2 regions of the Pseudescherichia sp. genome follow, and region 2 is predicted to be linked to the other one. Evidence: predicted binding sites of a transcription regulator. Region 2 holds the regulator's gene; the other holds the start of a gene.
What was found. Region 2 encodes Fur, which represses iron uptake genes when iron is present. Its sites were predicted from a motif close to ATAATAATGAGAACNACTATCAA; they were not measured.
Positions count from the first base shown of each region.

Region 1 (4,813 bases), 120 kb from region 2:
CTGCCGCTACGGCTTTGCCGGGGTGCTGACCGACGTGCATACCGGTGAACAGGTCACCATCGGCGAGGATATTCAGCGCCTGCTGGACAAAATTGCCCCCTACGCCGACAAGCTGAACGGCAGCAGCGCCCTGGAAGCGCTGGCCCAGTTTGTACGGCGTGGTAAAAGTGAGGACCAGCTGATGCGCGATTTCGTAGCCGACGGCGGCTCGCTGATTGGGCTGGTGCAGAAACACGCAGAGATCTGGGCGGCCAATTAGGCCGCTTGCTGTTGCGCCCCTATAGCAAATGGCTGACAATATCGTTTTAACTGACGATTAACATCACCATGACGCACCCGTTTGAATCCCTGATGACGGCCGCAGGTATCTTACTGCTGGCCTTCCTCTCCTGCCTGCTGCTGCCTGTGCCCTCCCCAGGCGGCGCGCTGACGCAGCAGCTCATCGCCACCTTTCATCTGGTTGATGCCAGCCAGCTCTATACCCTGCTGTTTTGCGCCTGGTTCCTGCTGCTCGGGACCATCGAGTACTACGTGCTGCGCTTTATCTGGCGGCGCTGGTTTTCACTGAACCACTCGTCCCGTTAAGTCTCGCAGGCCATAGACCAACGCCTCGGTCCAGGCGGCATAGTCGTGGCCGCTTGACCAGGGATGAAAGCTGACGCGGTAACCTTTCTCGTTCAGCATTCGGGCAAACTCCAGGCTGTCGCGGTAGATCCCGCCCCCTTTACCTTGCGTCTCAAAACGTCCGGCCTCTACCCAGAAGCGCACCGGGTAGCGCGGCGACTGCTGGTACTGACGCGCCAGCCAGCCAGGGGCTTCGCCTTTCGGCGACCACCAGTAGGAGCCGGAGAGGCTCAGCACGTTGCCAAACAGGCGCGGGTAGCGCAGCGCCACCCAGGAGGAGGCCAGCCCGCCGTAGCTTGCCCCACCGACCACCGTTTTATTGCGCGTTAGCGCCACGCCGCGCTGGCGCAGCCACGGCACGAGTTCGTGAGCCATAAAGTCGGCGAAGGCCGGATTAGGCGGCAGCTCCCTGCCGCGCCGCGCCGCATCGAGGCTGTCAACAAACACCACGTTAACCGGCGGTAGCGCGTGGCGAGCGATCAGCGCATCCAGCACGCTGGCGGTGTGGTAATCCCCCTGCCAGGTTTTGCCATCAAACAGGATCAGCGTCCAGCGTGCGGGCTGAGCCGTGCGCGGCCGGTAGAGGGTTATCTCCCGGCTGTTGTTCAGCCGCTCGCTGTGCAGCCGATGGCGGGTCAGCGTGCCGTGGCGCACCGGCTGGGCCATCGCTGCGTTGCTGAAGTAGCGGGCCGGGGTAAGATCGAGCAGCGAAGCGCGTTTCCAGCGATCGCTGTGCGGTTCGCTGAGGGAGTGTGGATTGAGGGGATCGGCCTGGGCGCTTACCAGAATGGCGCGACGCTGCGGCACGGCGGTCCCGGCAAGCTGAGGCACGTCCGGTGCCAGCTTATACTGCATCACCGTATCGTTCGGCACCACGTAGCTGCGGAACCAGACGTCGGAGTGGCCCAGCCGGAAGAGCGGATCGTGATCGCCTCCCGGTGAACCGAGAATAAAGACGTTGCTGCGCGCACCGCGCCACAGGAAGGTGACGCGCTTGTGGCTGGCGTCCACCGGCTCGATCAGCGGGGTTCCTGCCAGCTGGCGCGCCTGCCAGAAGGTCTCGCTGGAGCCTCCGGCAGCAAGCTGGGCCGCCAGCCGCTGTAGTGCCGGGCTGACCGGCTCCAGCACCTGGGTTCGACGCAGCGGCGTCGCCTCGTGCATCTGCCAGCTAAAACGCCAGCGCATCCCCTCCTCCCCGTGCAGCACCAGCGACGAAGGCTGCTGCACCGGGAGGGCGAAGAGCAGCGACTGCTCGCCGTCGGGTGGGCCATCCTCCAGCAGCGTGCGCAGGCGACGGTTATTACCATCCAGCAGGCGGGCATCGGTCACGCCATAGAGGGTGGCCGCCACATAGTTCTCCTCTAAACGCGGCAGCTGAAAACAGACCTCGCCGCTGGCATCGAATTTCCCCTGCTGCTCACCCTGCATCGCTGGCGCATGACAGGTCGCCGCCAGCGCGGGTAATGCACTCAGGCCTATCAATAAACCGCCTACCGCCATCTTCATTATTCGCGTTTCCCTACCAAAATTTGCCAATAACGCTAATACAAATGGTAATAATTTGCAATATCATTCAGCGCGTTAATGATAGCGCCCCTGCTCTGCTGGCAGGGCTCTCAAACAGGCAAGGGAACAGATAAAAATGCTTAAAAATAATAAGATAATGCAGACGTGGTTACTGAGTTTGGCGGCTGCCGGGGCGGCAACGCCTGCGCTGGCCAACGAGGAGACGCTGGTCGTCACCACGGGCGCGGCAGAGGATCCTACCGCGCCGCTGAAAGGTATCGTGGCGACCAAAACGCTGTCGGCAACCAAAACCTCAGCCGAGCTCGTGAAGACGCCGCAGTCGGTGTCGGTGATCACCCGCGATCAGATGCAGGCCCTGGACGTTACCTCTGTCTCTCAGGCGCTGCGCTACTCGGCAGGGGTCTTTACCGAGTATCGTGGCTCCTCAAACCGTAACGATGAGGTATTCGTGCGCGGCTTCAGCTACGTGCCGAAATTCCTCGACGGCCTGAGCTTCGGGGCAACCGCCTCGTCGCAAACCGGCACCGTCGATCCCTGGCTGCTGGAGCGCGTCGAGCTGGTGCGCGGCCCCGCCTCGGTGCTCTTCGGTCAGGTCAACCCTGGCGGTCTGATCAGCATGACCAGCAAGCGCCCCACCAGCGAAGCGATCCATCGCGTCCAGTTCCGCACCGGCAACGATGATCTGGCGGAGGGGACATTCGATTTCGGCGGCACGCTGAGCGACGATGGCCGCCTGCTCTATCGCCTGAACGGGATCGCCCGCACCCAGCACAGCCAGGTAGAGGACTATAAAGAGGAGCGCGTGGCTATCGCCCCGGCCTTGACCTGGTACCCTAACGATCAGACGCGCTTTACGCTGCTCACCAGCTACCAGAAGGATCCGGACGCGGGCTACCGCAACTTCCTGCCCGCCTACGGTACGGTACGGAGCGCCAACGGCCAGCACATTCCGCTGGACTTCAACGTCAGCGATCCGAACTATAACCAGTCGTGGCGCGAGCAGACGATGGTAGGCTATGAGTTCGAACATCAGTTCGATGACGTCTTTACCTTCCGCCAGAATGCACGCTACGCCACCATCAAGCAGAAGTACCGCTACCTCGTCTATGCCACCAGCGCGCCGAACAGTACCCTCCTGACCCGCCGCGCGCAGCATGAGGAGCGTCAGACCGACGAGTTTGGCATCGATAACCAGCTGGAAGCGCAGTTTACGACCGCAGAGGTGAACCATACCCTGCTGGGCGGCCTGGATTACAAATCCAGCCGGGACGATCAGAGTCTGAAGCGCGGTACAGGTGCACAGTACAATCTGAACTGGCTAAATCCGGTCTACGGCATTAACGTTGACGAAAGCACCTTCAGCACCGCCTCCGATGAGCAGCAGGATCTGGACCAGATGGGTCTCTATCTGCAGGATCAGCTGAGCTGGAACAGCTGGGAGCTGCTGCTCTCTGGCCGCTACGACTGGGATGAGGTGCGCACCAGCGACTTCACCTCCGATGCTGGCAGCGTGCAGCAGAACGATAATAAGTTCACCTGGCGGACCGGGCTGCTCTACGCCTTTGATTTTGGTCTCTCGCCCTATATCAGCTACAGCACTTCGTTTGAGCCAAACCTGCAAACCAACCGTGCGCCCGGCCTGGCCCCGTTCAAACCCACCACCGGCAAGCAGACCGAGGTGGGCGTGAAGTATCAGCCGGTGGAGAGCACCCTGATGACGCTGGCGGTCTACGATCTCAAGCAGAGCAACGTCCCGACCTATAACAGCTCGCTGGGCTGGTTTGAAAACGCCGGGGAAGTGCGATCGAAAGGCGTTGAGACGGAGATCCACTCTACCCTGTTTGATAGCCTGAACCTGATTGGCTCTTACACCTACACCGATGCCGAGACCGCCAGTACCACCGTGGCAGGCACCCAGGGGAAAACTCCGGCGCGGATCCCAACCCATATGGCCTCGGCCTTTGTCAGCTACACGCTGCCGTCCGGCCCGCTTAAAAGCCTCACCGCAGGCGTCGGTATGCGCTATATCGGCACCAGCTACGGCGACGCGCGTAACACCTTCAACGTTCCGGCAGTGGATCTCTACGATGCAATGCTGAGTTACGATCTGGGGGAGGCAAGCAGCAGCCTGAAAGGCGCTACGGTGCAGCTTAACGTTAATAACGTGGCGGATACCAAATACGTGGCGTCATGCGCCAGCGACAGCGCCTGCTTCTGGGGCATCGGACGTACCGCCACCGCTACGGTTAGCTACGCCTGGTAAGATGTCATTCCGCCCGGCGGCGCAGACCTGCCGGGCCAACAGAAATCTAATGCCGCGCCTGGCCGTGGTTCTCCTTGCGGTAGGCCCCCGGCGGCTGGTTAAAGGTGCGGGTAAAAATGCGCGTAAAGGTCTGCTGCGAATCAAAGCCATACTTTACGCAGATATCAAATACCTTCTGATCGGTATCCAGCAGCTCCTGGGCGGCCAGCCGCAGCTTGCGCTCGCGAATATAGCGCCCCAAACTCTCGCCTTTATATTGCATAAACAGCCGCTGCAGATGCCATTTGGAGTAGCCCGCGTGCCGGGCAATCTCTTCTATACGCAGCGGCTGGTGCAAATTGTCGTCGATCCACTCGACAATCGTATCGATAACCTGAGCGGAAATGTTCATACGTGGTT
Region 1 is NZ_DAMBWA010000007.1:166,537-171,349, forward strand. Features, by position in the region: gene RTX96_RS11690 (YbdK family carboxylate-amine ligase) at 1-259, shown strand, start outside; gene RTX96_RS11695 (DUF1158 domain-containing protein) at 328-585, shown strand; gene RTX96_RS11700 (alpha/beta hydrolase-fold protein) at 562-2,130, opposite strand; gene RTX96_RS11705 (TonB-dependent siderophore receptor) at 2,267-4,414, shown strand; gene RTX96_RS11710 (RamA family antibiotic efflux transcriptional regulator) at 4,461-4,805, opposite strand.
Region 1: a site for Fur is predicted at 2,169-2,191, ahead of RTX96_RS11705 (TonB-dependent siderophore receptor). Genes of this name have one in related genera too.

Region 2 (4,813 bases):
GCTGTTGCCCGTTTCCGGCTTCAGCACGTAGTACTGCGCGGTAAGCTGAGCGACATTAATCAGATCGCCCTGTTGTGCAGGCTGTCCTGCGCGTTCATGATTTGCCATTGCCTGATCCTTCTTATGCAAGGGTTAGATTGTGCCGCAAACCTTGTCAATCAGCTCCACCGGGAACTGCATCGACTGCATGATATGCTCCACCATGCTGCGTTTGCGGTCCGTATTCGTATTCGTGATCACCCAGTATGGCGTATTCGCCAGGTGCTTAGGTTTGGTCTGTGCCCCGTTTTGCAGCAGCGTCTGCTCACTGCCCGCAAAGTAGACGCGGGTACGGCCATGCAGGGACTCCGTCGCCTCGGCAAACGCTTTCTCATCCAATGAATAGAGTGTAGACAGCACCAGCATGAAGCGGTTAACCGCTTTGCGCTGTTCTGCATATTCGTCAGAGAGCAGCAGTTCGCGCATGGCACGGACTTTGTCTTTTACAGGATTAACCGGCTTCACTTCGGCCGGGACGTTGACAATGGCGGCCTCTTTCGGGGCGGTGGCCGCTGGCCTGCTGCCGTTGGCGGTAAACTTCAGCATCCGGCGTAAAATCTCGGATGCGCTCTCGCCGATGTGTTTGGTATGGCTAGCAATATAGCTGTAAAGCTCATCATCAACTTCGATCGTTTTCATTTTAATCCAGTGGAGTATCTTATCTGAATACAAGCTGTTGGGATTATAGGCGAAATCTCAACAACGGTTAACGTCAGGCAAAAGTCGGTTCGCGTCGACCCCTTGCAGCCAGGCGGTAGAATGGTCAACATAATACCCTAACCCGACAGAGCGAAAAAAAGAACTTTGCCATGAAATTGAATACCCGAGCGCAATCTGCACAACATCCGCACAACAATTCTCCCGTTGTCCTGGTTCACGGCCTGTTTGGCAGCCTGGACAACCTCGGCGTGCTGGCGCGCGATCTGGTAAACGATCACGATATCATCCAGGTGGATATGCGCAACCACGGTCTCTCTCCCCGCTCGCCGGAGATGAACTACCCGGCGATGGCGCAGGATCTGCTGGATACCCTCGACGCGCAGGGCCTCGAAAAGGCCACCTTTATCGGCCACTCTATGGGCGGCAAGGCGGTAATGGCGCTTACCGCGCTTGCCCCAGAACGGATCGATCGGCTGGTTGCTATTGATATTGCCCCGGTTGACTATCAGGTACGTCGTCATGACGAGATTTTTGCCGCTATCAAGGCGGTGACGGCTGCAGGGGCCACCAGCCGCCAGCAGGCCGCTGCGCTGATGCGTCAGACCCTGCATGAAGAGGGCGTTATTCAGTTTCTTCTGAAATCGTTCATTGACGGTGAGTGGCGCTTCAACGTGCCGGTTCTGTGGGACCGCTATGAAGAGATTATTGGCTGGCAGACCGTACCGGCCTGGGATCGCCCGGCGCTGTTTGTCCGCGGTGGCCAGTCGCCCTACGTCACCGAGGCACATCGCGATGCGCTGCTGGCCCAGTTCCCGCAGGCACGGGCGCATGTGATTGCCGGAGCCGGTCACTGGGTGCATGCTGAAAAGCCCGAGGCGGTGCTGCGGGCGATCCGCCGCTATCTGGCAAACGATGCGGGCTGATTAAAAACCCGGCGACCGGACGCGGCAGGGCTTACGGTCGTTGGCGTCCCTGCTCTGCTGATGTATGATGGCGCGCTAATCGCACAGGGTTACCCTGGCAGCCTGTTTTCCCCGACGTCACCCTAAATCATGGCAAAAGAACAAACGGACCGTACGACACTAGATCTGTTCGCGAACGAGCGTCGCCCGGGACGACCGAAAACGAATCCGCTTTCGCGTGACGAACAGCTACGCATCAACAAGCGCAACCAGCTTAAACGCGATAAAGTTCGCGGACTTAAGCGCGTCGAGCTGAAGATGAACGCTGACGCCGTTGAGGCGCTCAATGCGCTGGCCGATGCCCGGCAGATGAGCCGCAGCGAGCTGATCGAAGAGCTGCTGCTCACCCAGCTCCAGGCCCTGCATCGCCAGGGCGACGTCTGAAAATCTCGTCAAATCACACTTTCATGTAGCACAGAGTGCAGTCCGAACGATTACGAATTTCGCGTATGGCTCTGTTCTGCTATTATTGCCCTTATCCGTGGGCTGTGCTCCACCACCATATTATTAAGTTTCAAGAGGTTATTTTACTCATGGCAATTACAGGCATTTTTTTCGGTAGCGACACCGGTAACACCGAAAATATCGCGAAGATGATCCAGAAGCAGCTTGGTAAAGAGATTGCCGACGTGCATGACATTGCCAAGAGCAGCAAAGAAGATCTGGAAGGCTATGATATCCTGCTGCTGGGCATCCCGACCTGGTACTATGGTGAAGCGCAGTGCGACTGGGACGACTTCTTCCCAACCCTGGAAGAGGTGGATTTCAACGGTAAGCTGGTGGCGCTGTTCGGCTGCGGCGATCAGGAGGACTATGCAGAGTACTTCTGTGATGCACTCGGCACCATTCGTGATATCATTGAACCCAACGGTGCAACTATCGTAGGTCACTGGCCAACCGCGGGTTATCATTTTGAAGCGTCTAAAGGCCTGGCCGATGACGACCACTTCGTCGGACTTGCTATTGACGAAGATCGTCAGCCGGAGCTGACCGCCGAGCGCGTTGAGAAGTGGGTCAAGCAGATCTCTGAAGAGCTACACCTGGACGAGATCGTTAACGCCTGATGTTAACGGCGTGGCCTTCGTGCTGCGCCGCTATTGATAGATAAAAGCAATAGAAATAATTGCTACAATTTTTTAACTTTCGCGTACATACCTGTACAATATCCCCTGGTCAAACGGGTCGCGCAACGATTGTTTGTTGGCGAGGCCACGTTTTATACGCATACTTTACTTGAGGACTTGTAGTTTTCATTTAGAAGTGGCAATTCTATAATGAGACGCATTTACTCAAGGTCATTCTCATTAACTTCCGCCTCGGAAGTGGATCGATTAGCAACAGGACAGACTCCGCATGACTGACAATAACACCGCATTAAAGAAGGCCGGCTTGAAAGTCACGCTTCCTCGTTTAAAAATTCTGGAAGTGCTTCAGGGACCGGATAACCATCATGTCAGTGCGGAAGACTTATACAAGCGACTGATCGATATGGGCGAGGAAATTGGTCTGGCTACCGTGTATCGCGTGCTCAACCAGTTTGATGATGCCGGGATCGTGACCCGTCATAACTTTGAAGGCGGCAAATCCGTTTTCGAACTGACTCAGCAGCATCACCACGATCATCTGATCTGCCTCGACTGTGGCAAAGTGATCGAATTTAGCGATGACTCTATCGAAGCTCGCCAGCGTGAAATCGCCACTAAGCATGGCATCCGCCTGACGAACCACAGCCTCTATCTCTATGGTCACTGTGCCGAAGGCGACTGCCGTGAAAATGAACACGCGCATGAAACGACGCCGCGTAAGCTGTGATTGAAACGGTAACAAAAAACGGGCCACCTTAGGGTGGCCCTTTTTTATGGGAAGAGCGAGACCGTAGGCCGGGCAAACGCAGTGCCGCCCGGCATTGCAGCGTCAACATAATAACGCCCGGTGGCGCTTCGCTTACGCGGGCCTACAAACCCACACTGTGCCCAACGGGCGAAAAAGCATCTCCCGTTACCAGCAAACAAACCCGCCATCGACCAGCAGATCTACACCGGTGCAGAACGATGAGGCATCCGCGGCAAGAAAAATCGCCGGGCCCGCCATCTCTTCAACCTTTGCCATACGCTGCATCGGCGTCTGGCTCTCAAACGATTTTGTCTGATGCACCATCTCTGGACGGGTGTTCATTGGCGTCGCCGTGTAGCCTGGGCTAATCGTGTTGACGCGGATATTTTTCTCCGCCCACTCCATCGCCAGGCTTTTGCTTAAGTGGATCACCCCCGCCTTAGAGCAGTTGTAGTGAGCCTGCTCCAGACCCCGGTTAACAATCACCCCTGACATAGAGGCGATATTAATGATCGAGCCACCGCCGCTCTCCAGCATCAGCTCCGCCTCGGCTTTGCAGCTGTTCCAGACGCCGGTGAGGTTGATATCGATCACCCGCTGCCACTGATCGGGCTCCATCTCCAGCGCCGGATTGGCGTTGGCAATCCCGGCGGCGTTGAGCGCCACATCAAGGCGGCCAAACTGCGTCTTCACTTCAGCGATGGCAGCGCGCAGATGGGCGATATCGCGTACGTCGCCGGTATAAGCAAAGGCGCTGCCGCCCATCTCCTGAATAGTGCTCACGGTGTCCGCCAGGCCACCGTCCTCACGCAGATCGAAGCAGGCCACCTTCGCCCCCGCGCTGGCAAAACCGTAAGCAATCATTTGACCAATACCGCTGCCTGCCCCGGTAACAAACGCGACGCGATCGCTTAAATCAAACAGTCTTTGGGAAAAATATTTATCCATGATTTCACTCCAAAATGTGTTACGACATGATCAAGCCGCCATCCACGTTGATGGTTTGTCCTGTAATGTAGGCCGCGTCCTCGGACGCCAGAAATGCCACCAGCCCGGCAACGTCGGCAGGTTTGCCCGCCCGCTTAAGGGGGATCCCCTGCACCCATTCATCCATGAGTTCGCCTTTTTTATACTGCTTCTCTGGCGTACTCAGGATCTCGCCCCAGACACGGTCGTTGTAGTCCCACATATTGGTCTCGATGATCCCTGGGCAGAACGCGTTAACCGTAATGTTGTGCTGGGCCAGCTCAAGGGCGAGGCTTTGGGTAATGCCAATCACACCCATTTTGCTGGCGGCGTAGTGCGGGGTGTAGATAAAG
Region 2 is NZ_DAMBWA010000007.1:50,864-55,676, forward strand. Features, by position in the region: gene pgm (phosphoglucomutase (alpha-D-glucose-1,6-bisphosphate-dependent)) at 1-108, opposite strand, end outside; gene seqA (replication initiation negative regulator SeqA) at 133-678, opposite strand; gene ybfF (esterase) at 849-1,622, shown strand; gene ybfE (LexA regulated protein) at 1,752-2,045, shown strand; gene fldA (flavodoxin FldA) at 2,195-2,725, shown strand; gene fur (ferric iron uptake transcriptional regulator) at 3,015-3,473, shown strand; gene RTX96_RS11175 (SDR family oxidoreductase) at 3,660-4,442, opposite strand; gene RTX96_RS11180 (SDR family oxidoreductase) at 4,462-4,813, opposite strand, start outside.